Regions from separate parts of the Thioalkalivibrio sp. ARh3 genome, predicted to be linked through region 3. Evidence: predicted binding sites of a transcription regulator. Region 3 holds the regulator's gene; each other region holds the start of a gene.
What was found. The regulator sigma-54, encoded in region 3, starts transcription at its own class of promoters, with help from an activator protein. The targets are predictions, from matches to a motif close to TGGCANGNTNCNTGCTT.
Positions count from the first base shown of each region.

Region 1: the regulator sigma-54 is predicted to act here: its motif matches at 4,331-4,347, upstream of pepA (flocculation-associated PEP-CTERM protein PepA).
Region 2: the regulator sigma-54 is predicted to act here: its motif matches at 4,952-4,968, upstream of glnA (glutamate--ammonia ligase).

Region 1 covers NZ_KB897947.1:520,302-528,314, reverse strand. The annotation lists gene prsR (PEP-CTERM-box response regulator transcription factor) at 1-607, shown strand, start outside; gene prsT (XrtA/PEP-CTERM system TPR-repeat protein PrsT) at 613-3,420, shown strand; gene C995_RS0102400 (class I SAM-dependent methyltransferase) at 3,503-4,213, opposite strand; gene pepA (flocculation-associated PEP-CTERM protein PepA) at 4,439-5,272, shown strand; gene C995_RS0102390 (ThiF family adenylyltransferase) at 5,398-6,273, opposite strand; gene C995_RS0102385 (PEP-CTERM/exosortase system-associated acyltransferase) at 6,273-7,049, opposite strand; gene C995_RS0102380 (acyl-homoserine-lactone synthase) at 7,039-7,857, opposite strand; gene C995_RS0102375 (PilZ domain-containing protein) at 7,895-8,013, opposite strand, start outside.
Region 2 covers NZ_KB897947.1:429,408-437,420, reverse strand. The annotation lists gene C995_RS0102040 (1-acyl-sn-glycerol-3-phosphate acyltransferase) at 1-393, opposite strand, end outside; gene glyS (glycine--tRNA ligase subunit beta) at 403-2,484, opposite strand; gene glyQ (glycine--tRNA ligase subunit alpha) at 2,547-3,491, opposite strand; gene C995_RS0102025 (cation diffusion facilitator family transporter) at 3,578-4,849, shown strand; gene glnA (glutamate--ammonia ligase) at 5,048-6,457, shown strand; gene C995_RS0102015 (lysophospholipid acyltransferase family protein) at 6,727-7,632, opposite strand; gene C995_RS0102010 (tRNA 2-thiocytidine(32) synthetase TtcA) at 7,607-8,013, opposite strand, start outside.
Region 3 covers NZ_KB897947.1:1,440-9,452, reverse strand. The annotation lists gene C995_RS0100065 (KpsF/GutQ family sugar-phosphate isomerase) at 1-914, shown strand, start outside; gene kdsC (3-deoxy-manno-octulosonate-8-phosphatase KdsC) at 914-1,453, shown strand; gene lptC (LPS export ABC transporter periplasmic protein LptC) at 1,450-2,013, shown strand; gene lptA (lipopolysaccharide transport periplasmic protein LptA) at 2,006-2,530, shown strand; gene lptB (LPS export ABC transporter ATP-binding protein) at 2,548-3,309, shown strand; gene C995_RS0100040 (RNA polymerase factor sigma-54) at 3,383-4,876, shown strand; gene hpf (ribosome hibernation-promoting factor, HPF/YfiA family) at 4,879-5,217, shown strand; gene C995_RS0100030 (PTS sugar transporter subunit IIA) at 5,222-5,692, shown strand; gene hprK (HPr(Ser) kinase/phosphatase) at 5,760-6,791, shown strand; gene rapZ (RNase adapter RapZ) at 6,792-7,676, shown strand; gene C995_RS0100015 (PTS sugar transporter subunit IIA) at 7,681-8,013, shown strand, end outside.

The DNA.
Region 1 (8,013 bases), 520 kb from region 3:
TGGCGACTTGCCGCACAGCCTGCAGGCCAAGCTATTGCGCTTTCTGCAGGAACGAAAGATCGAGCGCCTCGGTGGCCGCGCCGAGATCCCGGTCAATGTGCGCATCATCGGGGCCACGAACCAGGACCTGAAGGCGCTGATTCAACAGGGCGATTTTCGCGAAGACCTGTATTACCGCATCAGCGAGATCTCGGTATCCATCCCTCCCCTGCGCGAGCGCAAGGGGGATGCGAGCCTGCTGGCCCACTATCTGCTCGACCGCTTTGCCCACGATCAGCGGCGGCCGCGCCGCGGTTTCACCCTGGATGCCACCAACGCGATCGAGAGTTACGACTGGCCGGGCAACGTGCGCGAGATGGAAAACCTGATCCGTCGCGCCGTGATCATGGCCGACGGCCAGCTGATAACCGCTAAGGACCTGGGCCTGGAACCCCCGCATGGCGAGACCCCGGCGGTGCGGCTACGCGACATCCGGGACAGCGCGGAACACGAGGCCATCCTGAAAGCCCTGGCCCGCAGTAGAAACAACATTGCACAGGCCGCGGATCAACTCGGCATCACGCGACCAACGCTCTACAGCCTGCTCGACAAATTCGGCCTGAGGTAATCCCCATGAAAATTCCCCGTCCCGTAAACCATTCGGTGGCCACGTCCCGCCGGGTCCTTCCACGCCTCGCCCCGCTGGCGATGGCTCTGGCCCTTGTCGGCTGCGACGCCCTGGGCACCCCCACCGAGGCGGAGTACCGGGAACGTGCCGAGCGCCACATGGAGGCGGGCGAATACGCCGCGGCCACCATCGAATACCGCAACGCGCTGCAGCAAAACGCGGACCCCGAGGTACGCGGCCGCCTGGGCCTCGCCTATCTGCGCGATCAGCAGCCGGAGCCGGCCGTGCGCCACCTGCAACGGGCCCTGGAAATGGGGGCGGACCCGAACGCATATGCCCTGCCGCTGGCGCGCCTCCTGTTCATCCTGGGCGGTAGCGGCGCAATCGCCGAGATCCCCGAGGCCGATGCTCTGGAGGGCGAGGATGCGGCACGCCTGCGGGCTTACCGGGCGCTGGCGGCATTCCAGGCGGGTGAAAGCGACGCCGGCTCGGAATATCTGGCGGCCGCAGCGGAAACGCATGACGACCTCGCAGAGATCCACCTGGCGCGCGCCTACGAGGCCATGTCCGACGGGGACGCCGAGCAGGCGATGAAGATGACCGACAGGGCCCTGGAAAGCGACCCCGAGTTCTCCCCCGCCTGGTCTCTCAAGGGGGATCTGGTACGGATGCAGGGTGACCCCGAGGGCGCGCTGGAAGCCTTTGGCCGCGCCATCGAACTGCGCCCGGACGCGGTCGCCGAGCGCCTGAAGCGCGGGTTGATGCACGTCGAGCTGGGACAGTTCGACGAGGCCCGGGAGGATGGCGAGTTTCTGCAGCAGGGCGCCCCGGATCACCCCGGTGGCCACTTCCTGCTGGGCCTGGTCAAGTTCGAGAGCGGCGAACCCCTGCAGGCGCAACCACACCTGGAGGAAGCACTGGCGGTGTCACGCAACTATCGCCTTGCGATGCCCTATCTGGCGGCCATCCACCTGGAGGAAGGCAACTGGTCTCGGGCCGAGCGTCTGCTCGAGCGTCACCGCGCGCTGGGCCCGCAGAGCGCCATGAGCTATCGGCTGCTGGCTCAGTTGCGCATCGAACAGGGCCGGCCACAGGAGGCGCGGCGAATCCTGGCCGACGCGCTGAGCGAACGACCCGACCTGGTCGAGGCCCTGGGGGATCAGCTCGCCGCGCTCTATATCGGCGAGGGCGATACCGAAAGCGGCATCGAGGTCCTGCGCGAGTCCCTGGCCAACCGCGCGGATCGGCCGGAACTGCAGGAAATGCTGGGAATCGCTCTGGTACGGCACGGGGATCACGAACAGGGGATGGCCCTGCTGCAACAGGTTGCTGTCGAAAGCACCGACGTGCGTCTGGCCGACTACTCGCTTGCGCTGGCGCATATCCGTGACGGCCAGTACGACGAGGCCCTGGAGGCCACCCAGCGCCTGCGCGAGAAGGATCCGGAAAACCCGCAGGGTTACAACCTGATGGGTGCAGCCCTCCTGGGCCTGGGCGAGACCCACGAGGCACGCCTGATCTACCAGGAGGGCCTGTCGCTCCACCCGGACAACAGCACCCTGGCACTGAACCTGAGTTCGCTCGAAGTGCGCCAGGGCAACCTGGATACAGCCCGCGAGATCCTCGAGGACCTGCAGGAACGCAGCCCCGGCCACCCCACCTCGGCGATTCGGCTGGCCACGCTGCACTTTCAGCAGGGCGAGATGGAGGCCGGCACGCGCTGGCTGCAGGGTGCGATCGATGAACACCCGGACCGGATCGAGCCCCACCTGATGCTGGCGCGCGCCCAGACGCAGCAGGACGATCACACTGCTGCCCGGTCCACTCTGGAGGACGCGCGCGAGCATCACCCCAACGACACACGGGTGCTCGGTCTGCTGGTCGACCTGCAGGAGCACCAGCAGGACTTCGAGGGCGCAGCGCAGACCCTTGCGCACCTGGCGGTACTGCGACCCGAGGCCGCCGAGCTGCGTTTCCGCCAGGCACGCAATCTCGCCGCCCTGGGTGAAACCGAGCAGGCGGTCGCGGCCCTGCGCGAGACACTGTCGATCGACTCCGGCCATATGAGTGCGCGCATGGTGCTGACCCGGCACCTGAGCCTGGCGGGCGAGGTGGACGAGGCGCGACAGGTCTTTGAGCCCCTCGCGGAGCGGGCCCCGGAGGCCACGCAGGTGATCGCACAGCAGGCCTGGTTCGACGCCGAAGACGGCCAGCTCGAACAGGCGATCGATGGCTACGAGCGCGCGCTCGAGCGCGAGTCCCGACGCGACTGGCTGGTGGAGAAATACCAGGTGCAACAACGTGCCGGGCAGACCGAGGCGGCGATCCGGACGTTGCAGGCCTGGTTGCAGGACCACCCGGACGATAGCGCCACACGGCACGTACTCGGTTCAGCGCAGATCAACGCGGGGCAGGAGACCGAGGCACTGGAGACCTACGAAACCCTGCTGGAAGACCGGCCCAACGATGTCGTTGCCCTGAACAACGCGGCGTGGCTGGCACGCGAGGCGGACAATCCCCGCGCCCGCGAGTACGCCGAGCGGGCCGTCGATCTGGCGCCGGACCAGCCTGCGATTCTCGACACCCTGGGCGTGGTCCTGCTGGAGGGAGGCGATACCGAAAGCGCCCTGGAGACTTTGCAGCGTGCATACCGGATGAGCCCGCAGGCCCCCGATATCGGGTTTCATCTGGCGCAGGCCTACCAGGCCAGTGGCGATACCGAACAGGCGCGCGCGCTGCTGACAGAACTGCTGGAGGCACACGAGGACTTTCCGGAACGCGAGCGGGCCCAGTCGCTCCACGAATCCCTCTGACGCTGCGTTATACACCTCCGACCTGACCTGGCCGACAGCCAACCTGCGGCCAGGTCGGGCCGGGTCAGCCCAGGCCGCCCGTTCACCCGGACGACGATGAGGCCGCCTCCACAGGGCCTTGGGAGGCCTCCGGCCTTTGCAGCAGGAGGTTGTAGCAATTGCCCGAGATCGAGGAATCCACTACCAGGAATCCCGCCTGAGTAAACCGGCCCAGGATGTCCCGGGCCTCGTACGGTGTATGCAGGATGCCCTTGCGCATCCCCCAGCGGTTGATCCGCTCGGCGATGGCCTTGAGCGGCTGCGGCGTGCGCGGATACAGCAATACGTTCGCGGCCAGGGTACCCCCGGGCTTGAGCACCCGAAACGCCTCGTGGATGGCACCGTCCACATCCGGAAAGCAGTGCACCGAGTTGGCGATGTTGGCCGTATCGAACTCGCCATCAGCGAACGGCAACTCCGCGGCGTCGGCATGTTTGACAGTCACGCTCTGGTCCTTTGCGAAGCGATGGCGGGCCCCGGCCAGCATGGACTCGGCGTAATCCACACCGACCACCTCGCTCTCCGGCAGCTTGCGCCGGCGACGCCACTTGATCGTCATCTCCAGCAGCGTCCCCGTGCCGCAGCCGATCTCCAGGTGCCGGGCCCCCATGTTGCGGCCAAAAAACCGGATCTGCGCGCCCAGGGTGCTGTTGTAGGCAAAGGTGAGGATGAAAAACCCCCGCGCGTCGTACCACCACGGTGGCGACTTGTAGGCCTCGGCGATCTCGTCGCGGGTCTTGGCACGTTTGGACATGAGACGTCTCCTCAAATCAGGGGCCGTTTTTCCCGGCGTCCGATTTTTTTACATCGCTCCCGGCGCGGGGCAATCAAAAAAACAAAAACCGCCCTATCTACAGACACTTGCCGCCCATGGCACGCAGCCTGCTTTACTTCTCGTGCAGGAAAGGACGACCAGCAAGTGAAGTGGAAGCAACCGTTATTCAAATCAAATTGATGCTAACTGGTGGAGGATTTCAACATGGAAAGGTTCAAGCAAACAGCGCTGGGTGCGGTACTGGCAGTTGCCAGTCTCGGGCTTGCGGGCACCGCACACGCCGGCGTCTTTACTATCGATGACTCGCAGCTCGAGCTGTCTACGATTGCGGTAGGCGAGCAGCAGGTCGACCGTATTACCGGCGGGTACGAAGAGCTGCTGACCCTCGATGCCGACGGCTCGTTCGACGCGTCGGCCTACTGGAACGTGGGTCAGTACTTCCTCGGAGGCACGTCGGTAAGCAACAGACTGGGCTCCAGCGGGGACGATGCCGATCTGTTCTACGGCCTCTACGCGGTATTCGAGTCCTCGGGGACCTACGATGCGGACGCGGGCCAGTTCACCGGCACGAGCGGCTCGATCGCGCTCTATCTGGACCCGAATCTGGATACCACCTTCGGGTTCAACACGGGCGATGCGGCCGATGGTGTCGCCCTGGGCGGCACGGACGACGACATCCTCGTCGGCTGGTCCGACATGTTCGACCGCGGCGATGGTCGCTTCGAACCGGGTGCGGACGACATCGGCAGCTTTGCGCTGCTGTTCAACGAATGGATGCTCACGGACGAAGGCCGGCAGTTCTTTACCGATCCGGATCCGTTCTACATGAACGTCCGCGTGACGGGTCAGTTCGACTTCATCGAGGGATTCGAGGAAGTCGACGAGCGCACCACCTTTGAGGTCGTCGGCTCGGCCGACTCTCGGTGGTCCGAAGCAGAAGTACCCGAACCCGCGATGCTGCTTCTGCTGGGAACTGGACTGGTGATGCTCGGCTTTATCGCCATGCGCCGCCGCCGCGAGACCGGTCTCGACGCCTAGCAGCCCTTGTGGTTGGGCCTTCTGCTCCCCCCTGGGCGGAAGACCTGTCCCGGCCCCTCGTCTTCGGACGAGGGGTTTTTTTGTCCGGGCGCATACTGCAACGAAAACGACTGGATAAAGGCTTTCTAGACCTGCGCCCGAAGGCGCGCCATCCGGCGGCGGCCGATCGCCAGGAGCAGGCGTTGCAGGGGGTTGCGATTGCCGCCGGGGCGCCAGGTGCGGACGAGACGCTGGCGGTAGGCATCGAAGTGGACTCCGTGCGGGGCCCAGACGACACGCCCGCGCCCCAGCAGGATCTTCAGGGCCTCGGTGCCCATGACCCCGGCACACAGCTCGCAGGCCATCACCGTGGACGGACCATGCTGGGCCGCCAGGTCGACGGCCTCGGGGTCTGCGAGGTATCCCATCTGCATCATCGAGGGGGCCAGGCCCATCATGAACCGCAGCGCGAGTTCCTCGTCGGGCAGCCCGTCCCGCAGGTCGAAGTAGCCATCGAACGACAGCCCGCCCGGGCTGAAATTGAGCAAGGCCGCCCCCATCCCGAGCGGGGCCACGGTAATCGCCGGAATCCCGCGCTCCGCACACGCGGCAAAGACCTCGCGGCGCACCTGAAACACGAAGAAGTCGAGCCCGTCGACATAGAGATCCACGCCTTGCAGAAAGACATCGAGATTCTGCTGATACACGCCCTCCGGGAATGTGGTGATCTCCAGTTCCGGATTGATGTCCAGGGCCATCTCGCGCAGGACCTCGACCTTGGGCCTGCCCAGACGGGACATGCCCGCCCCTGCCTGGCGGTTCATGTTGTGCAGCTCGAAGCAATCGAAATCCGCGATATGAAAGCGCCCGACCCCGAGACGGGCGAGCGTCAGCAGGTGGCTCCCACCAACGCCGCCAAGACCGGCGATCGCCACGCGCGCGCCGCGCAGGCGTTCCATCTCCGGCCAGGTCATCCAGCCGTGGGTGCGCCGGAACGCCGCGTGATAGTCGAACTCAGGCATCAGACCGCGCGGGCAACAGCGTCCCAGAGCGAGTCGGAGGGGTGAGAGTCGGAGAGATTGCTATAGGAGTGCGCATACAACTGGCTCAGCGATGGTGAACGGTGAATCCCGGCCAGAGCCGTAAGCAGACTGATATGAAACGGCGCGCGCCGGCCATGATAATTCTGCAGCGTGCCGATCTGCTTCACCTTCAGGCCATGGCGACGCAGGATGCGCGCCAGCGACGGTTCCATCATCGCAAAGGCATGCGACCGGCCCTGGATCTCCATCATCGCCACCGCGCTCATGAACAGGCTCAACGCCAGCAAGGGGAAGGTGCGCGCCTGCTCCAGCGGTACATTCAGCAGGTGGAGGTCCCCGAAGGGGGTTACCGACTCGCCCAGGCGCCGACGGAACAGCCCATTGACCGCCAGCCGGGAAACCTCGCAGATCTGGTCTCGCTCGATTCGGTCCGGACGATAGTCCGTCTCGTAGAAACAGTTCTCGCAGTGGCGTTCCATCGGTAGTTCGTGGATCTTCTGGCGGCCATCGACATGCACCACTCGTACACAGCCCGCACTGGTGCCGCTAACCACATGCTGCAGCAGGCAGTGAGTGGCCTGCGCGTCATACTCGTCGACCTCGCGCTCGCCAAGGCAGCTGTCCCCGGATTCATACTTGAACTCGCGGCAGTAGACCTCATAGCGTAGCCGATAAACGGCCTCCATCTGCTCTTCATTTGGCCTGATCAGGTCAAAGTAGCGGCAGAAGGCGGAGATGAGCGGGTCATCCTGCACAGGGCACTTCCAAAGCCCCCGGGGCCTGATACGAACGCCTGCGCCAGCAAGGCTTGTAGCCGAGTTTCGTGCGGTAAGGAAAGGGCGGATTCCCGGCAAACTCCACGTAGGGGGCACGAACGGGCGTCTCGCCCAGCCCCAGGCGACGGCGCCAGGCGGACAGGGCCGCGCCCGATTCGGCGGTGGGCGCCCGAAACGGCAGCCTCAACCCCCGATGCTCGCAGGCCTCCCCACACAACTCGATGGGGATGTGGTGGCGCTGAAGCAGGCGCGCAAGCGCCGGCCGAATCATGAACAGCAGGAACTCATAGCCATGATTCTGGGCGTAGGCCTGGGCAGCCTGACAAAGGTGATACAGCAGGCGCGGCGAGCCACGCTCCGGGGCGCCGCGGGCAATCAGACGGGAGACCTCCAGCACTCGCGGCGGCTCGTCCCGCGCCTTGGCAAAGGCACCCGGAAACAACTGCCCGGTGGCGATCGTGGGGAGGGGTGTCCGATCCGGACGGATCAGACGCATGGCGCCCACCCATCGCCCTCCGGCGTAAAGCCCTCCCAGACGCACCAGAAAATGAGCGGCGTGCTCGTCATAGAGATCGCGTTCAAAGCCTTCCGGGTAATGCTCGGCTGCTTCGAAGCCGGTTTCCAGGCAGTACACCGCATAGCGCATGCGATAGTGAATGTGACGCGCCCGCGCGCCCGTGGCGAGGTAAACCTGATAGGACGGGAGAGCCGCGCCCGGGGCACAGTGATCCGGTCCTGGGTATCCAGGCTCAACGTCAGCATGCGTAGACAAGAGTTCGTCCTCCATTGCACGTTTCAGAAAGGGGTTCGGCCGGGGCACCGTTTCAGGCCGTTGTGTTGATGCGTTGCCCCGAGGGATTGCGCCTCAGAAAACGAAGACCCAGGCCCACCCGGCGATCGGATACCACAACGGAATCGAAGGTCCCGGCGGTCGGAAGAACCA
Region 2 (8,013 bases), 430 kb from region 3:
CAGGGCCTGGCGCCCGGCCTCGCGGTCGATCGGGACCGGGTCCAGCATCGACAGCGTCCAGCCGAACAGGGGGATGCGCATCAGCTCGCGCTTGAGCACCCAGGTCTGCATTGGAAAGATCGCCACAAAGGCGACCGTCTCCCAGGCGGACTGGTGCTTGGACAGCACCACATGCGGCCGCGAGGGGTCGATGTGCTCGGCGCCGCGCACCCGGTAGTCCACGCCGCAGGTGATGCGCAGCCACCAGACGTTGAAGCGCCCCCACTGGGTCAGGACGCGGTAGCGCGCCGGGCGCGAAAGTGGCCAGATCAGCGGCGGGACCAGCAGGCCGAACACCAGCGTGGAGCCGATGAACCCCACCTGGAACAGCAGGCCACGGATCAGGGGGAGCATGCGGCGGTGCTATCCCGTGGCCAGGCGGCCGATGTCGGCCACGGTCTCGAACGCGCGGCGCAGCTCGCGCAGCAGGGCCAGGCGGTTGCGCCGCTCGGCGGCATCCTCGGCCATCACCATCACCTGGTCGAAGAAGGTATCGACGCGATCACGCAGGCCCGCCAGCTCGCCCAGGGCGTGCAGGTAGTCGCCATCGGCCACGGCCTGCTCGACACCGGGACGCACTGCCTGCAGGCCCTGGTAGAGGCTCCGCTCCTCGCCCAGCGCCAGGGCCTCGGGGTCGAGGTCAGCCTCGGCCTCCTCGCCGGCCTTGCGCAGCAGGTTGTGGATGCGCTTGTTCGCCGCGGCCAGGGCCTCGGCCTCGGGACGCTCGCGGAACAGGCTGACCGCGCGCACGCGGCGGACGAAATCCAGCGGCGTATCAGGCGTGACCGCGGCCACCGCCTCGATGGTCTCGTGCGCCTGTCCCTGCTCCAGCAGGTAGCCACGCAGGCGCTCCAGGATGTACTCACGTACCGGTTCCACCGCCTGGTCGGCCTCCGGCACGCGCTCGCGGATCGGCTCGGCGGCGGCCTGCAACAGCGGAGTCAGTGCCAGCGGAAGTTCGCGCTCGACCAGGATGCGCACCAGCCCCAGCGCGGCGCGGCGCAGGGCGAACGGGTCCTTGGTGCCGGTGGGTTGCTTGCCGATCGCGAAGATCCCGACCAGCGTATCCAGCCGATCCGCGAGCGCCAGGGCCTGGGCCAGCGGGACATCCGGCAGCTCGGAGCCGGACTGACGTGGCCAGTAGTGCTGTTCGATCGCGGCCGCAACCGCTTCGTCCTCGCGGTCGTGCAGGGCGTAGTAGCGGCCCATCGTGCCCTGCAGCTCGGTGAACTCGAACACCATCTGGGTCACCAGATCGCACTTGGCCAGGCGCGCGGCGCGCGCGGCGAAACCGGCATCCAGCCCCATCAGGCCGGCCAGGCGCTGCATCAGGGCCTCCAGTCGCACGGACTTGTCGCGCAGCGTGCCCAGGCGCTTCTCGAACACCACCGAGTCCAGCGCGTCCAGCCGTTCCTCCAGGCGCTTCTTTCGGTCCTGCTGCCAGAAGAACTCGGCATCGGCGAAGCGCGGACGCAGCACGCGCTCGTTGCCGTCGCGCACCGCGTGCGGGTCGCGCGACTCGATGTTGCTGATCACGATGAAGTGCGGCTGCATGCGCCCGGCCTCGTCGACCACCGGGAAGTATTTCTGGTGGTCCTGCATGGTGGAGATCAGCGCCTCCTGCGGGACATCCAGGAAACGCGGGTCGAAGCCGCCGGTCAGGGCGACCGGCCACTCCACCAGTGCGGTCACCTCGTCCAGCAGGTCGGCATCGACCAGCGCGCGCCCGCCCAGGGCCTTGGCCTGTTCATGCACCTGGGCCAGGATGTTCTCGCGCCGCGCCTCGAACGACGGCTCGACAAAGCCGGGGCTGCGCAACCGCTCGGCATAGTCGCTCCCGCGCTTCAGCTCCAGCGCGCCGGGCTGATGGAAGCGGTGGCCATGCGTGGCCCGCCCGGCGGTCTGTTCCAGCACCGTCATCTCCAGCACCTCGGTCCCGTGCAGGACGACCAGCCAGTGCGCAGGACGCACGAACTCGGTGCGGCTGCTGCCCCAGCGCATGCGCTTGGGCGTGGGCAGGGCTTCCAGCGCGGCTTCCAGCATCTCCGGCAGCAGCTCGCCGAGGGCACGGCCCGGCTGCATCTGGCGGAAGACCAGGTATTCGCCCTTGTCGGTGGTCTCGCGCTCCAGGCGCTCGACCTCCACGCCGCAGGAGCGGGCAAAGCCCAGCACCGCCTTGGTCGGCTCGCCGGCGTCATCGAAGGCGGCGGCCACGGCCGGGCCGCGACGCTCCTGCAACTGGTCCGGCTGCTGCCCCGGGACGTCCGGGAACAGCACGGCCAGCCGGCGCGGGGTGGCGAAGGTCTCGGGCGCGCCCGGTTCCAGCCCGGCCTCGCGCAGCCGGGTGGCCAGGCCGTCGGCCAGGGCGTCACGCAGCCGGGACAGGGCGGTGGGGGGCAGCTCCTCGGTGCCCAGTTCGATCAGGAGTTCGCGGGCTTCAGCCATGTCGGGTCCGTGTCGGGTCCATCACGACCGCGCGCAAGGGCGCGCGATCCGGAAAATAGGGTTCAGGCGGCGTCGGGCTTGCTCGAGTCGTCGTCGGCGCACAGCGGGAAGCCCAGGGCCTCGCGCGAGTCGTAGTACTTCTGCGCGACGTTTCGCGACAGCTCGCGCACGCGCAGGATGTAGCGCTGGCGCTCGGTGACCGAGATGGCGCCGCGCGCATCCAGCAGATTGAAGCTGTGCGAGGCGCGCAGCATCTGTTCGTAGGCCGGCAGCGGCAGGCCCAGCTCGATCATGCGGTCGCTCTCGTTTGCGTGCTGATCGAAGGCGGCGAACAGGGCATCGCGGTCGGCGTGCTCGAAGTTGTAGGTGGACTGCTCCACCTCGTTCTGGTGATAGACGTCGCCATAAGTCACCGGGCGGCCGTCGGGCCCGACGGTCCACACCAGGTCGAATACGCTTTCCACCCCCTGCAGGTACATCGCCAGGCGTTCCAGCCCGTAGGTGATCTCGCCGGAGACCGGGTGGCAGTCCAGCCCGCCGACCTGCTGGAAGTAGGTGAACTGGGTGACCTCCATGCCGTTCAGCCAGACCTCCCATCCCAGACCCCAGGCGCCAAGGGTCGGCGACTCCCAGTTGTCCTCGACGAAGCGCACATCATGGGTGAGCGTGTCGAAGCCCAGCGCCTCCAGGGAGCCCAGGTAGAGGTCCTGGATGTCCGGCGGCGACGGCTTCAGCAGCACCTGGAACTGGTAGTAGTGCTGCAGGCGGTTGGGGTTGTCGCCATAGCGCCCGTCGGTGGGGCGGCGGCTGGGCTGCACGTAGGCCGCGCGCCACGGCTCCGGCCCGATCGAACGCAGGAAGGTCGCCGGGTGGAACGTGCCGGCCCCCATCTCCATGTCGTAGGGCTGCAGGACCACGCAGCCGTGGTCGTTCCAGTAATCCTGCAGACGCCGGATCAGGTCCTGGAAGGTGGGGCTGCTGCTGGACGGGGTGCGTTCGTGCGCCATGCGGGATCCCGGGTCAGGGCAAAGCGGACAGTATATCGGCCGGGCTCCGGCTGCGGCCACCGCCGGCGGCAGTGCAAGCGTCTTGCATGTGGCGGAAGCACGCCCATACTGGGGTCTGGATTACCTTCGGGAGAGCCGCCCTGAGCGATCCCCGCGCCAACTCCGAAACCGCAGTCACGCCAGAAAACGGCCGGCGCTACAGAGCCACTCGCCGGGTGACCGTTGTGGGTGCGGTAGTCAACGCCTTCCTCGCCCTGGCACAGCTGCTTAGCGGATGGCTGCTGAACTCGCAGGCACTGATTGCGGACGGCGTCCACACCCTGTCGGACCTGATCACCGACGGGGTAGTGCTGTTTGCCGCCGGCAAGGCCGCAGCCTCGCCGGATCATGATCACCCCTACGGACATGGCCGGATCGAAACCCTGGCCACGGTGGTGGTGGGCGTATTCCTCGCCCTGGCCGGCCTCGGGATCGCCTGGGCCGCCGGGCAGCGGCTTGTGGACACCGAGGCCGCGATCGGACCGGCCCCTGCCGCCCTTGCCTTCGCCGTGCTGACGCTGGTGGCCAAGGAGGGGCTCTATCAATACACCCACCGGGTCGCGAAGCGCACCGGCTCGCGCATGCTGGACGCCAATGCCTGGCACCACCGCACGGATGCGATCTCGTCGCTGTTCGTGCTGGTCGGGGTCGGAGCCGCGGTCGCGGGCTTCCCGTGGGCCGACGCCCTGGCCGCGCTGATCGTCGCCCTGTTCATCCTGCACATCGCCGGACGGCTGATCGTGCGCAGCGCGGCCGAACTGATCGACACGGCACTGGACCCCGAAGAGGTCGAGCGCATCCATCGCACTATCATGGAGGTACCCGGCGTAAAGGATGCGCACATGCTGCGTACACGACGTCACGGCAGCGACGTGGTCGCCGACGTACATGTACAGGTCGCCCCGATGATCTCGGTTTCCGAGGGGCACCGGATCGCCGATGCCGTTCACCGGACCGTCACCCAGCGACACCAGCGTCTGCGTGATTTCACCGTTCACGTCGACCCGGAGAACGACGAGGAACAGGCCCGCAGCTCGAATCTGCCCCTGCGCCCGGAGATCGCCGAGGCGGTCCGCGAGGCATGGGCGGACAGTCCGGAGCTGGACCGGCTGGAGCACCTGTCCCTGCATTATCTGGGCGGCCGTATCCATCTGACCCTGACACTGCGCCTTGAAGGGGCATGCACCCCCGCGGAGCTGAACGTGCGTGCCGAGGCCCTGTCACAGACGCTGCAGGGCCATCCTCGACTGAAGGGCCGGCTGGGTGAAGTGAAGATCCTCTATCGCCCATGCACCACGGATGTGCAACAAATACCCTGATGCACTACTGTGGTGCCAAAGCCGCACGGATACCGTGCAGAGGCCGGCGCTGTATTCCCCGTACATGTGCCGGACCACCGTCACGGGGCCATTTGGGCGAAGTGGCATGATGCCTGCATAGAACCGCATCGACGTCGCCCGGCCCCGATTCGGTGCGGCAAACCCTAAAAGACGAAGTGCAAACTCAAGGAGACTCCCATGTCCGCAGCCGACGTGCTGAAGCAGATCCAGGAAAAGGAGGTCCGTTTCATCGACTTCCGCTTCACCGACTCCAAGGGCAAGGAACAGCATGTAACCGTTCCGGCTCATGACCTCGACGAAGAGGCCTTTGAAGAAGGCAAGATGTTCGACGGCTCCTCGATCTCCGGCTGGAAGGGCATCAACGAGTCCGACATGATCCTGATGCCGGATGCGGAGTCCGCGGTCATCGACCCGTTCTTCGAAGACATGACCATGAACATCCGCTGCGACGTGGTCGAGCCGGCCACCATGCAGGGCTACGACCGCTGCCCGCGCTCGCTGGCGCGCCGCGCCGAGGCCTACCTGCAGAGCACCGGCATCGCCGATACCGCGCTGTTCGGCCCGGAGAACGAATTCTTCGTGTTCGACGACGTGAAGTGGGGCGCGGATCTCTCCGGCTCCTACTGCCGCGTGGACTCCTCCGAGGCCTCCTGGAACTCCGAACGCGTCTACGAGGACGGCAACATCGGCCACCGCCCGGGCGTGAAGGGCGGCTACTTCCCGGTCCCGCCGGTCGACAGCCTGCACGACATCCGCTCCACCATGTGCGAAGTGCTGACCGAGATGGGTCTGGTCACCGAGGTGCATCACCATGAGGTGGCCACCGCCGGCCAGTGCGAGATCGGTGTCGGCCCCGCAACGCTGACCCAGAAGGCCGACGAGGTCCAGGTACTGAAGTACGTGGTGCAGAACGTGGCCCACATGCACGGCAAGACCGCGACCTTCATGCCCAAGCCGATCGTCGGCGACAACGGCTCCGGCATGCACGTGCACCAGTCGCTGTCCAAGGACGGCAAGAACCTGTTCTCCGGGGACCTGTACGGCGGTCTGTCCGAGACCGCGCTGTACTACATCGGCGGTATCATCAAGCACGCCCGCTCGCTGAACGCCTTCACCAACCCGTCCACCAACAGCTACAAGCGTCTGGTGCCGGGCTTCGAGGCGCCGGTGATGCTGGCCTACTCCGCGCGCAACCGCTCCGCGTCGCTGCGCATCCCGTTCGTGATGAGCCCGAAGGCCCGTCGCATCGAGCTGCGCTTCCCGGACTCCACCGCCAACCCCTATCTGGCGTTCGCCGCAATGCTGATGGCCGGCCTGGACGGGATCCAGAACAAGATCCACCCGGGCGACGCGATGGACAAGAACCTCTACGATCTGCCGCCGGAAGAGGAAAAGGGCATCCCGCAGGTCTGCCATTCGCTGGACCAGGCGCTGGAAGCCCTGAACCAGGATCGCGAATACCTGACCCAGGGTGGCGTGTTCACCGACGACATGATCGATGCCTACATCGACCTGAAGATGGAAGAGGTCACGCGCATGCGCATGACCACCCATCCGGTCGAGTTCGACATGTACTACAGCCTGTAAGGCATCCGCTTCCGGCCCCTCGGGGCCAGAGGCACTGGCCGCCGCGACCTCCGGGTCCGGCGGCTTTTTTGTGCGCGGGATCCGACCCGACCGGGTGTCAGCGACCGGGAAACATCGATTTATCGGCGTTTCCCGGCGGCACAGGGACGTGCCGCCGGAATCGACCACCGCAGGTGGAGGATTCCGACACAAGCTGCAAATCCCTTTGCCCGTGCAAAGGCATACAGAACGTTGCAGCGCCGCGCGCGGCTCCGAAAGCCAGGATGGCTTTATTCAGCGCTTCTATAAGGGCTGGGCTGGCCCTCGGGGGCCGGGTGGAAACGCTTGTAGGCCCAGTTGTACTGCTCCGGGCAGCGCCGGACCAGGGCCTCCACATGGGCGTTGATCGCGGCGGCCGCTCGGGCGAAGTCGCGGTCCGCGACCTCCGGCCCGGCCTCGATCTCGTGATAGCGAAACCCGCGCCCCTTCGGCAGGCGCTCGGCGAACAAGAACACGACATGGTCGTCGCGCCCGCGCAGCAGGCGCGGCAGCAGGGTCATGGTCAGCGCCGGGTGGCCGAAGAACGGTGCATGCGTACCGGAGGCGCCCTTCGGGCTCTGATCCGGCAGGATGCCGATGATCTCGCCGCGATCACGTGACTGCTGCAGCACGCGCAGCCCGGAGCGGTCGGCCGGGGCCAGGGTCGCGCCGGTGGAGGCGCGGGCCTCGCGCACCCAGCGGTCGATCTCGGGCGTCTTGAACGGGCTGTACAGGGTGGCCATCGGCCCGTGGCAGGCGGCCTGCAGCCCGGCGAACTCCCAGGAACCCAGATGCGGGGCGCACAGGAACAGCGCCCGCCCGCCCTCGCGTTCGCGCAGGCGGGCGTAGCGGGGCGGCTCCACCGCCAGTCGCGCGAGGGTCTGCGGCGAGGCCTGCCAGAGCCAGGGGGACTCGGTCAGCGCCCGGCCCATCGCCATCAGCGATCGACGGCCGACCCGGCGGCGCCAGGCGGCGTCCTTGTCCGGGAAACAGAGTTCGAGGTTGCGGCGGGTGATCCGGGCGGAGCGCGTCGGCCAGTACCAGGCCAGCGCACCGAGCAACCCGCCCAGCGCATGATTCACGCGCAGCGGGAGGCGGGCGAGCAGGCGCAGACCGCCGGCGATCAGCCGGTCACGCAGATGCCGGCGTTCGGCCATGATCGCAAGATTCGGGTGGGTCGGCCGGGGTCCGCGGCGGGATGCCGCCCTCGGTCATCAGCGGCTTCAGGGTGGTGCGCAGGTTGCGGAACAACCGCGGGTGCTGGGCCTCCTCCTGCGCGAGCAGCTGCTTCATGTGTTCGCGCTGGGTGGGCATCGCGAAGCAGGCCGGGCAGTTGTCCAGGATCACCGGCAGCCCGGCGGCCTCGGCGAAATCCCGGGTCTGGCGCTCGCGCACGTAGACCAGCGGGCGGATCACCCGCAGGTCGCCGGCGTCAATCGCGTAATGGGCCTTCATCGTGCGCAGCTGGCCACCGTGGAAGGCGCTCATCATGAAGCTCTCGGCGAGGTCATCCAGGTGCTGGCCCAGCGCCAGCACGT
Region 3 (8,013 bases):
CCGTGCGGCGGCTGGCCGACCGCGTGGACGATGCGTTCCTGGAGGCCTGTCGCCACATCCTCGAGTGCCGCGGCCGGGTCGTGGTGACCGGCATGGGCAAGTCCGGCCATATCGGCTCCAAGCTGGCGGCGACCCTGGCCTCCACTGGGACGCCGGCGTTTTTCGTCCACCCCGGCGAGGCCAGCCACGGCGATCTCGGCATGATCACCCGCGACGACGTGGTGATCGCGCTGTCCAATTCCGGCGAGACCGACGAGCTGCTGACCATCCTGCCGCTGATCCGGCGGCTGGATGTACCGCTGATCGCGCTGACTGGCAATTCGGGGTCGCGCCTAGGGCAGGACGCCACCGTGCACCTGGATGTCTCGGTCGAGCGCGAGGCCTGCCCGCTGGGCCTGGCCCCGACCTCCAGCACCACGGCCGCACTGGCGATGAGCGATGCCCTTGCGATTGCGGTGCTGGATGCGCGCGGCTTCACCGCGGACGATTTTGCCCGTTCGCATCCCGGTGGCCGACTGGGGCGGCGCCTGCTGGTGCATGTCGCGGACATCATGCACACGGGTGATGCGATCCCCCGCGTGGCGCCGGAGGCCCCGCTGAAGGACGCCCTGTTCGAGATTACACGCAAGGGGCTGGGGCTGGTGATCGTCGCCGATCCCGAGGCGCATATCCTGGGCGTGTTTACCGATGGCGACCTCCGGCGCACGCTGGATCGTGGCGAAAGTCTGGAGGCCCTGACCATCGGCCAAGTGATGACGCGGGGTGGGCATGCCGCCCGCCCGCAGTGGCTGGCGGTGGAGGCGCTGGAGACCATGGAGAGCAAGCGCATCAACGCGCTGCCGGTGGTGGATGACGACCAGCGACTGGTTGGCGTCTTGAACATGCACGACCTGCTGCGCGCGGGGGTGGCCTGATGGACCGTCACGACGAGACGCTGCGCCACCGCCAGGGGGCCGTGCGCCTGCTGATCCTGGATGTCGATGGCGTGCTGACCGATGGCAGCCTGTTCATGGGGGATGCCGGCGAGCAGTACAAGGCCTTTCACTCGCGCGACGGGCACGGCATCCGCCTGGCACTGGACGGGGGGCTGGAGGTCGCGATCCTGACCGGCCGCACCTCCGGGGTGGTCGAGCACCGCATGCGGGATCTCGGCGTGCAGCATCTGGTGCAGGGACGGCGCGACAAGGGGGCTGCACTGCACGAGTTGCTGGAGCAGACCGGGCATGCGCCCGAGGCGGCGGCCTTTGTGGGCGACGACATCGTCGATCTGCCGGCGATGCGCCGCGTGGGCCTTGGCATCGCGGTGGCGGATTCCCACCCGCTGGTAGTGCGGCATGCCGACTGGGTCACGCAGGCCCCTGGCGGGCGCGGCGCGGTGCGCGAGGTCTGCGAGGGCCTGCTGGCAGCCCAGGGGCGCCTGGAGGCACTGTTCGCGGAGTATGTTGACGGATGAAATGGGCGGCCGGACTGGCGGCGCTGATCCTGGTGCCGATGGCGGCGCTGGTGACCGGCGCTGCTGCCAGCGAGCATGAGCCGGAGGGCGAGGTGACGCTGGAGATCGAGGGCTTCACGCTGCACGCGACCGGCGAGGATGGCGAACTGAGCCACCGCCTGCGCGGAACGCGGCTGCGCGAGTTTGGCCGTGATGGACCGCAGCTGATCGACGACCCCGATCTGGATATCTTTGACGCCGGCGGTATCGAATGGCACTGGACCGCGCCCGAGGCGCTGCACCGGCCCATGGACGAGACCCTGGACCTGATCGGCCCCACGCGAGGGGTGCAGCCCGAGCGTGCCGAACGCGTGCGCACGGTGATCGAGTCCGCCGACGTGACGGTGGCGACCGACATCATGATCGCCACGTCCGATGCGTTCTCGACGCTTGATCAGCCCGGCTTTTTCCAGCGGGGCACGGGTCTGCGCGTGGACTCGCGAGGGGATACCATAGAGCTGTTCCATGACGTGTACACACTCTACAGCGAGTCAGGCGAGGAGGAAGCCGCTGATGACTGAACGTGGTGGGTCGCCGCTCGCTCGGCTCGCGTGGCCCGTGTTGATGGGAAGTGCCTTGCTGATGCTGATCTCGCCGGTCATCGCCCAGCAGCAGCCCCTCCCCGTGGAGATCACAGCGGATCACGCAGAGATGGACGACCGCCGGGGGGTGAGTACCTATACCGGCGATGTGGTGGTGGTCCGTGGGGACATGACGCTGGAGGCGGACAAGGTCTATGTGCGCAGCCGCGACCGGCGCCCCTACGAGATGGAGGCCCACGGCGAGCCCGCGCGGCTCGAGTCGCCGGATCCGGAGACGGGCGAGATGCGCATCGCCACCGCACTGCGGATTGATTACCTCCTGAACGAGGACCGGGTGATCCTGACCGATCAGGCGCATGTGGTCACGGCGGCCGAGGAGGCGCGTGGCAAGCGCATTGTCTACGACCTGGAGACCGACATCATCGAGGCCGAGCGGGGCGAGACCGATGACGAGCGTGTGCGGATCAGGATTCAGCCCCGCGAAGACGACGAATGACCGAGGTGGACTCCAGCATGTCAGCGGCGGCCGGCGGCCAACCGGCTCCAATGGCCGGGTATCTGGCCGGGCGCGAACTGACCAAGCGCTATGGCAAGCGTACAGTGCTGGATCGTGTCGATGTCGACCTGGCCCCGGGAGAGGTGGTGGGGCTGCTGGGCCCGAACGGGGCGGGCAAGACGACCTGTTTCTATAGCCTGGTGGGCCTGATCCGACCGAATCGTGGTCGTATTACGCTGGGTGACCGGGACATCACCCGGGCGCCGATTCACGCGCGGGCCCGGGCCGGGTTGGGCTACCTGCCGCAGGAGGCCTCGATCTTCCGGCGGCTGAGTGTGTGGGACAACCTGCAGGCGGTACTGGAGCTGCGGCGCGAGCTCGATCGCCACGAGCGTCGTCGCATCGGCGATGCCCTGATCGAGGAGTTCCAGCTGGAGACGGTGCGCCACAGCCCGGGGATTGCCCTGTCCGGGGGCGAGCGTCGCCGTGCGGAGATTGCCCGGGCGCTGGCCGGTGATCCGCGCTTTATCTGCCTGGACGAGCCGTTCGCCGGCGTGGACCCGATTTCCGTGGGCGACATCCAGGCCGTGATCGGGCACCTGGCTGAACGTGGAATCGGCGTGCTGATTTCCGATCACAATGTGCGCGAGACCCTGAGAATCTGCGACAGGGCCTATATTCTCAGTGAGGGTCGCATGCTGAGCGCGGGTACCCCGCAGGAACTGCTGGACGACCCCCAGGTGCGCCGGGTGTATCTTGGCGATAACTTTCGGCTGTGAACCGCCTTGGTGCACATGGACCTACGACTCCTTTTAAGATGATTCTGATGGTCACCTTGGACCTGAAACCGCGATGCTGAAGCCCGGGCTCAATCTGCAGCTGGGGCAGACGTTGACGATGACCCCGCAGCTGCAACAGGCCATCCGCCTGCTGCAGCTTTCCACGCTGGAGTTGCAGGCGGAGATCCAGCAGGCGCTGGAAAGCAACCCCATGCTCGAGCAGGTGGAAGACGAGGGCGAGGAAGCCCCGACCGAGCGTCCGGAGGAAGGGGGCGAGTTGGTCGAGGGGGATCGCATGCAGGCCGACACGGCCGGCGATGACGTGATCCCCGAGGAGCTGAGTACCGACAGCCGCTGGGACGACATCTACGAGCCCGCCCCGAGTCCGCGCGGCCTGGACGACCGCGATCCGCTGGAGAATACCTCCGACGGCGAGGACGAGGGCCTGCAGGACCACTTGCTCTGGCAGTTGCATCTGAGCCACCTGACCCCGCGCGACCAGCGGATCGGCGCGGCGTTGATCGACGCGATCACTCCGGATGGTTATCTGGACGGTGAGCTCGAGGCGCTGGCGGAGATGATCAGTCAGGGCGAAGACGAACCCGTGGGGGTCGACGAGGTCGAGGCGGTACTGCACTGGATTCAGCAGTGCGATCCCCTGGGCGTAGGCGCGCGGGACCTGCGCGAGTGCCTGGAGATCCAGTTGGGCCATCTGGCGCCGGATGCCCCGGCGCGCGACGCGGCTCGAGCCATCCTGGAAAATGGCATGGAGAGCCTGGCCAAGCGGGACTACCGGGCCCTGCAGCGTCAGTCCGGGGTGCGCGACCCGGACGAGCTGGCGCGGGCGCTGGACCTGATCCGCACCCTCAACCCGCGTCCGGGTGCCCAGATCAGCGAGCCCAGTTCGGAATACGTCGTGCCGGATGTCTACGTCCGCCATGACCGCGATGGCTGGCGTGTGGACCTGAATCCGGAGATTGCGCCGCGCATTCGCATCAACGATCTCTATGCGGGTATGGTGCGGCAGGTCTCCGATGCCCGTGACAGCGCGTTCATGCGCGATCAGTTGCAGGAGGCACGCTGGTTCCTGAAGAGCCTGCACAGTCGTAACGACACCCTCCTGCGAGTGGCCCAGGCCATCGTGGAACGACAGCAGGGCTTTCTGGAGCATGGAGAGGTCGCGATGCAGCCGTTGATCCTGCGCGACATCGCCGAGGCCCTGGAGATGCACGAATCGACCATCTCGCGGGTGACCACGCAGAAATATATGCATACCCCGCGCGGGGTATTTGAGTTCAAGTACTTCTTTTCCAGTCATGTTGGCACCGCCGATGGCGGCGAATGCTCGGCGACCGCAATCCGTGCCATGATTCGGGAATTGATCGGTGACGAAACGCCGAACAAGCCTCTAAGCGACGCAAAACTGGCCCAGATCCTGTCGGATCGGGGCATCAATGTGGCCCGACGCACCGTGGCCAAGTACCGCGAGGCCATGCATATCCCGTCTTCCAGCGAACGCCGGCAGATGGCGAGCATGCCGAGTGGAAACAAGCAAAAAGGAGCCTGACCATGCAGATCAACCTGACCGGCCATCATGTGGATATCACCGACGCCCTGCGCGACTACGTGAACGAAAAGTTCGCGAAGCTGGAGCGTCACTTCGACAAGGTGATCGACGTGCACGTGGTGCTGACCCACGAGAAGAACCAGAACCTGCACAACAAGGCGGAGGCAAACCTCCAGGTCAGCGGCAATCACATTCATGCCGAAGCCAGTCACGAGGACATGTACGCCGCGATTGACGGCCTGATCGACAAGGTGGATCGTCAGTTGATCAAGCACAAGGAAAAGGTCAAGGACCACCACCGTGCCGAGGGTGCCCAGCGCAACCGCGAGCAGGCCCTGTAGCGTAATGACCGTTGCCGAGCTGATCACCCGCGACCGTATTCGCCTGGAGCCCGAGTGTTCCAGTCAGAAGCGGGCGCTCGAGACCCTGGGCGAGTTGCTGGCTGTCGGCGGCGAGGAATCCGCCGGCCCGGCCAGTGGGGCCATCTTCGAGGCCCTGTCTGCCCGCGAGAAGCTTGGCTCCACCGGTCTGGGACACGGCGTGGCCATCCCCCATGGGCGTCTGGCCGAGCTCGATGCCCCCCGGGTCGCAGTCCTGCGACTGGATCAGGGCGTCGATTTCGACGCCATGGATCACGAGCCGGTGGACATCCTGATCGCGCTGCTGGTGCCCGAGGCGGCGACCAGCGAGCACCTGGATCTTCTGGCGCAGCTGGCTCGCGGACTTTCTCAGCCCGACAATATCGCTTCCCTGCGGCGAGCCGGTGACGCGGAGGTCATGGAGCGTGAACTGACCCGGGCCTTCGGCGACGCCTGAACATGGGGCGCCCCACCGTGTCTGTTCTGTCCCGACAGCTGACGCAACCTCTTCCGGAGGTTCACGGATGAACGAGGCACTGGGGGAGGGCGGCATCGCGCGCGATATCACTGTTGAGGCCCTGATCCAGGCGATGGGCAATCGTCTGGATCTGCGCTATGTGCACGGCGAGCAGGCCGCTCCCGACCGCAATCTGGTCGGCGGTGATGGCGACGACCTGCCCCTGGCCGGACACCTCAACCTGATAAGGCCGAACCGCATCCAGGTCATCGGCGATTTCGAGGCGCGCTATATCGCGCGGCTGAGCGATGCACAACGCGAGCAGCTGATCCTGGAGATGGCTCGTACGGGCACGACCGCGGTGATCTTCGCCGAGGATACCTGCCCGTTCTCGGAGATGCCCCATGTCCCCGAGGAGCAATTGCCGCTGATCCTGTGCTCCTCTACCAGCAGTCACGAGATCATTTCCCTGTTGCGCTACTTCCTGCAGCAGCGGCTGGCCCATTTCGAGGTGCGCCATGGCGTGTTCATGGAGATCCTGGGGATCGGCGTGCTGATCAGCGGGGCCTCCAGCGTGGGCAAGAGCGAGGTGGCGCTGGAACTGATTTCGCGTGGGCACCGGCTGATTGCCGACGACGCACCGGAGTTCGCCCGCATTGCCCCGGATATCGTGCGCGGACACTGCCCGGCCCTGTTGCAGGACCTGCTCGAGGTGCGCGGGCTGGGGGTGCTGAACGTCCGAGCCATGTACGGGGACTCCGCGATCAAGGGCGGCAAGTACCTGCGGCTGATCATTGACCTGCGCGACCACAGCGAGCCCTCGCCGGTGCCGGACGATCGCCTGAACGGCCGCCGCGGGGAGATCGACATCCTCGGACTGCGCATCCCGCTGATCAGCCTGCCGGTCGCGCCGGGGCGCAACATCGCGGTCATGATCGAGGCGGCGGTGCGCAACCACATGCTGCACATGCAGGGCTACGTCGCCGGCGACGACTTGCGCGCGCGCCAGCGCAGGCAGATGAGCGGCGAGCCCGAGGAGCCGCCGTACCACCGCGCGATCCCTGCAACCACCGTCCCCAACCCGGACCCGGAGGGCTGAATGCGACTCCTGCTGGTCAGTGGCCTGTCGGGTTCCGGCAAGACGGTTGCCCTGCACACCCTGGAGGACGCCGGCTATTTCTGCGTCGACAACCTGCCGCTGCCGCTGTTGCCCGGGCTGATCGAGCAGGTCCGCAGCGGTGACTACGATGCCGACGAAGACCGGCATCTGGCGGTCGGGGTCGATGTCCGCAGTGGACTGGCGGCGCTGGAGGGCTTTGCCGACCTGCTGCGCGAACTCCGGGGCAAGGGCCTGCAGGTCGAGGTGATGTTCCTGCAGGCTTCCAGCGAGGTCTTGCTGCGGCGTTACCACCTGACGCGGCGGCGACACCCGCTGGCGCGCGACGGCGTCCCCCTGGTTGACGCGATCGAGCGCGAACGCGACTGGCTCGGCCATGTCGCGGCCGAGGCCGATCTGACCGTGGATACCTCCCGTCTGTCCATGCACGACCTCGCGCGCACCCTTCGGGATCGCGTCGGGCTGCTGGGAGAGGAGCGCCTCTCCCTGCTGTTCCAGTCATTTGGGTTCAAGCACGGGGCCCCGCTGGACTCCGACTTCGTGTTCGACGTGCGCTGCCTGCCCAACCCGCATTACGAGCGTGACCTGGCACCATTGACCGGGCGTGACGCCGCTGTTTGCGAGTTTCTCGCGCGCCATGGCGAGGTCGAGGAGATGTATGACGGGATCCAGGGCTTCCTGGAACAGTGGGTGCCGCGTATCCGGCAGGATCACCGCAGCTATGTGACCGTTTCGATCGGGTGCACCGGCGGGCGCCACCGGTCGGTTTATCTGGTGGAGCGGCTGGCGGCTGCGTGGCGGGGGCGCGAACATGTTACTGTTAGCACCCGTCACCGCGAGCTATCCCTGCCCCTCGAATCGGAGTGAGTCCATGGGCGTTGGTCTGATCCTGATCACGCATCAAAACCTCGGCGACACCCTGCTGCAGACGGCTCAGAGCATGCTGGGCGACCTGCCCGAGGATTGCGAGTCCATGGCGATGTCGCAGACTGACGACCCCGACGAGGTGCTGGCCCGGGCACGGGCACGCCTGGGCGAGCTGGACTCCGGTTCCGGCGTACTGATCCTGACCGACATGTTCGGCTCCACCCCCTCCAATGTGGCCAGCCGCGTGGCGCGGGGGGCGAATGCCCGTGTCATTGCCGGGATCAACCTGCCGATGCTGATCCGCGTGCTGAACTACCGCCATCTGCCGCTGACGGAG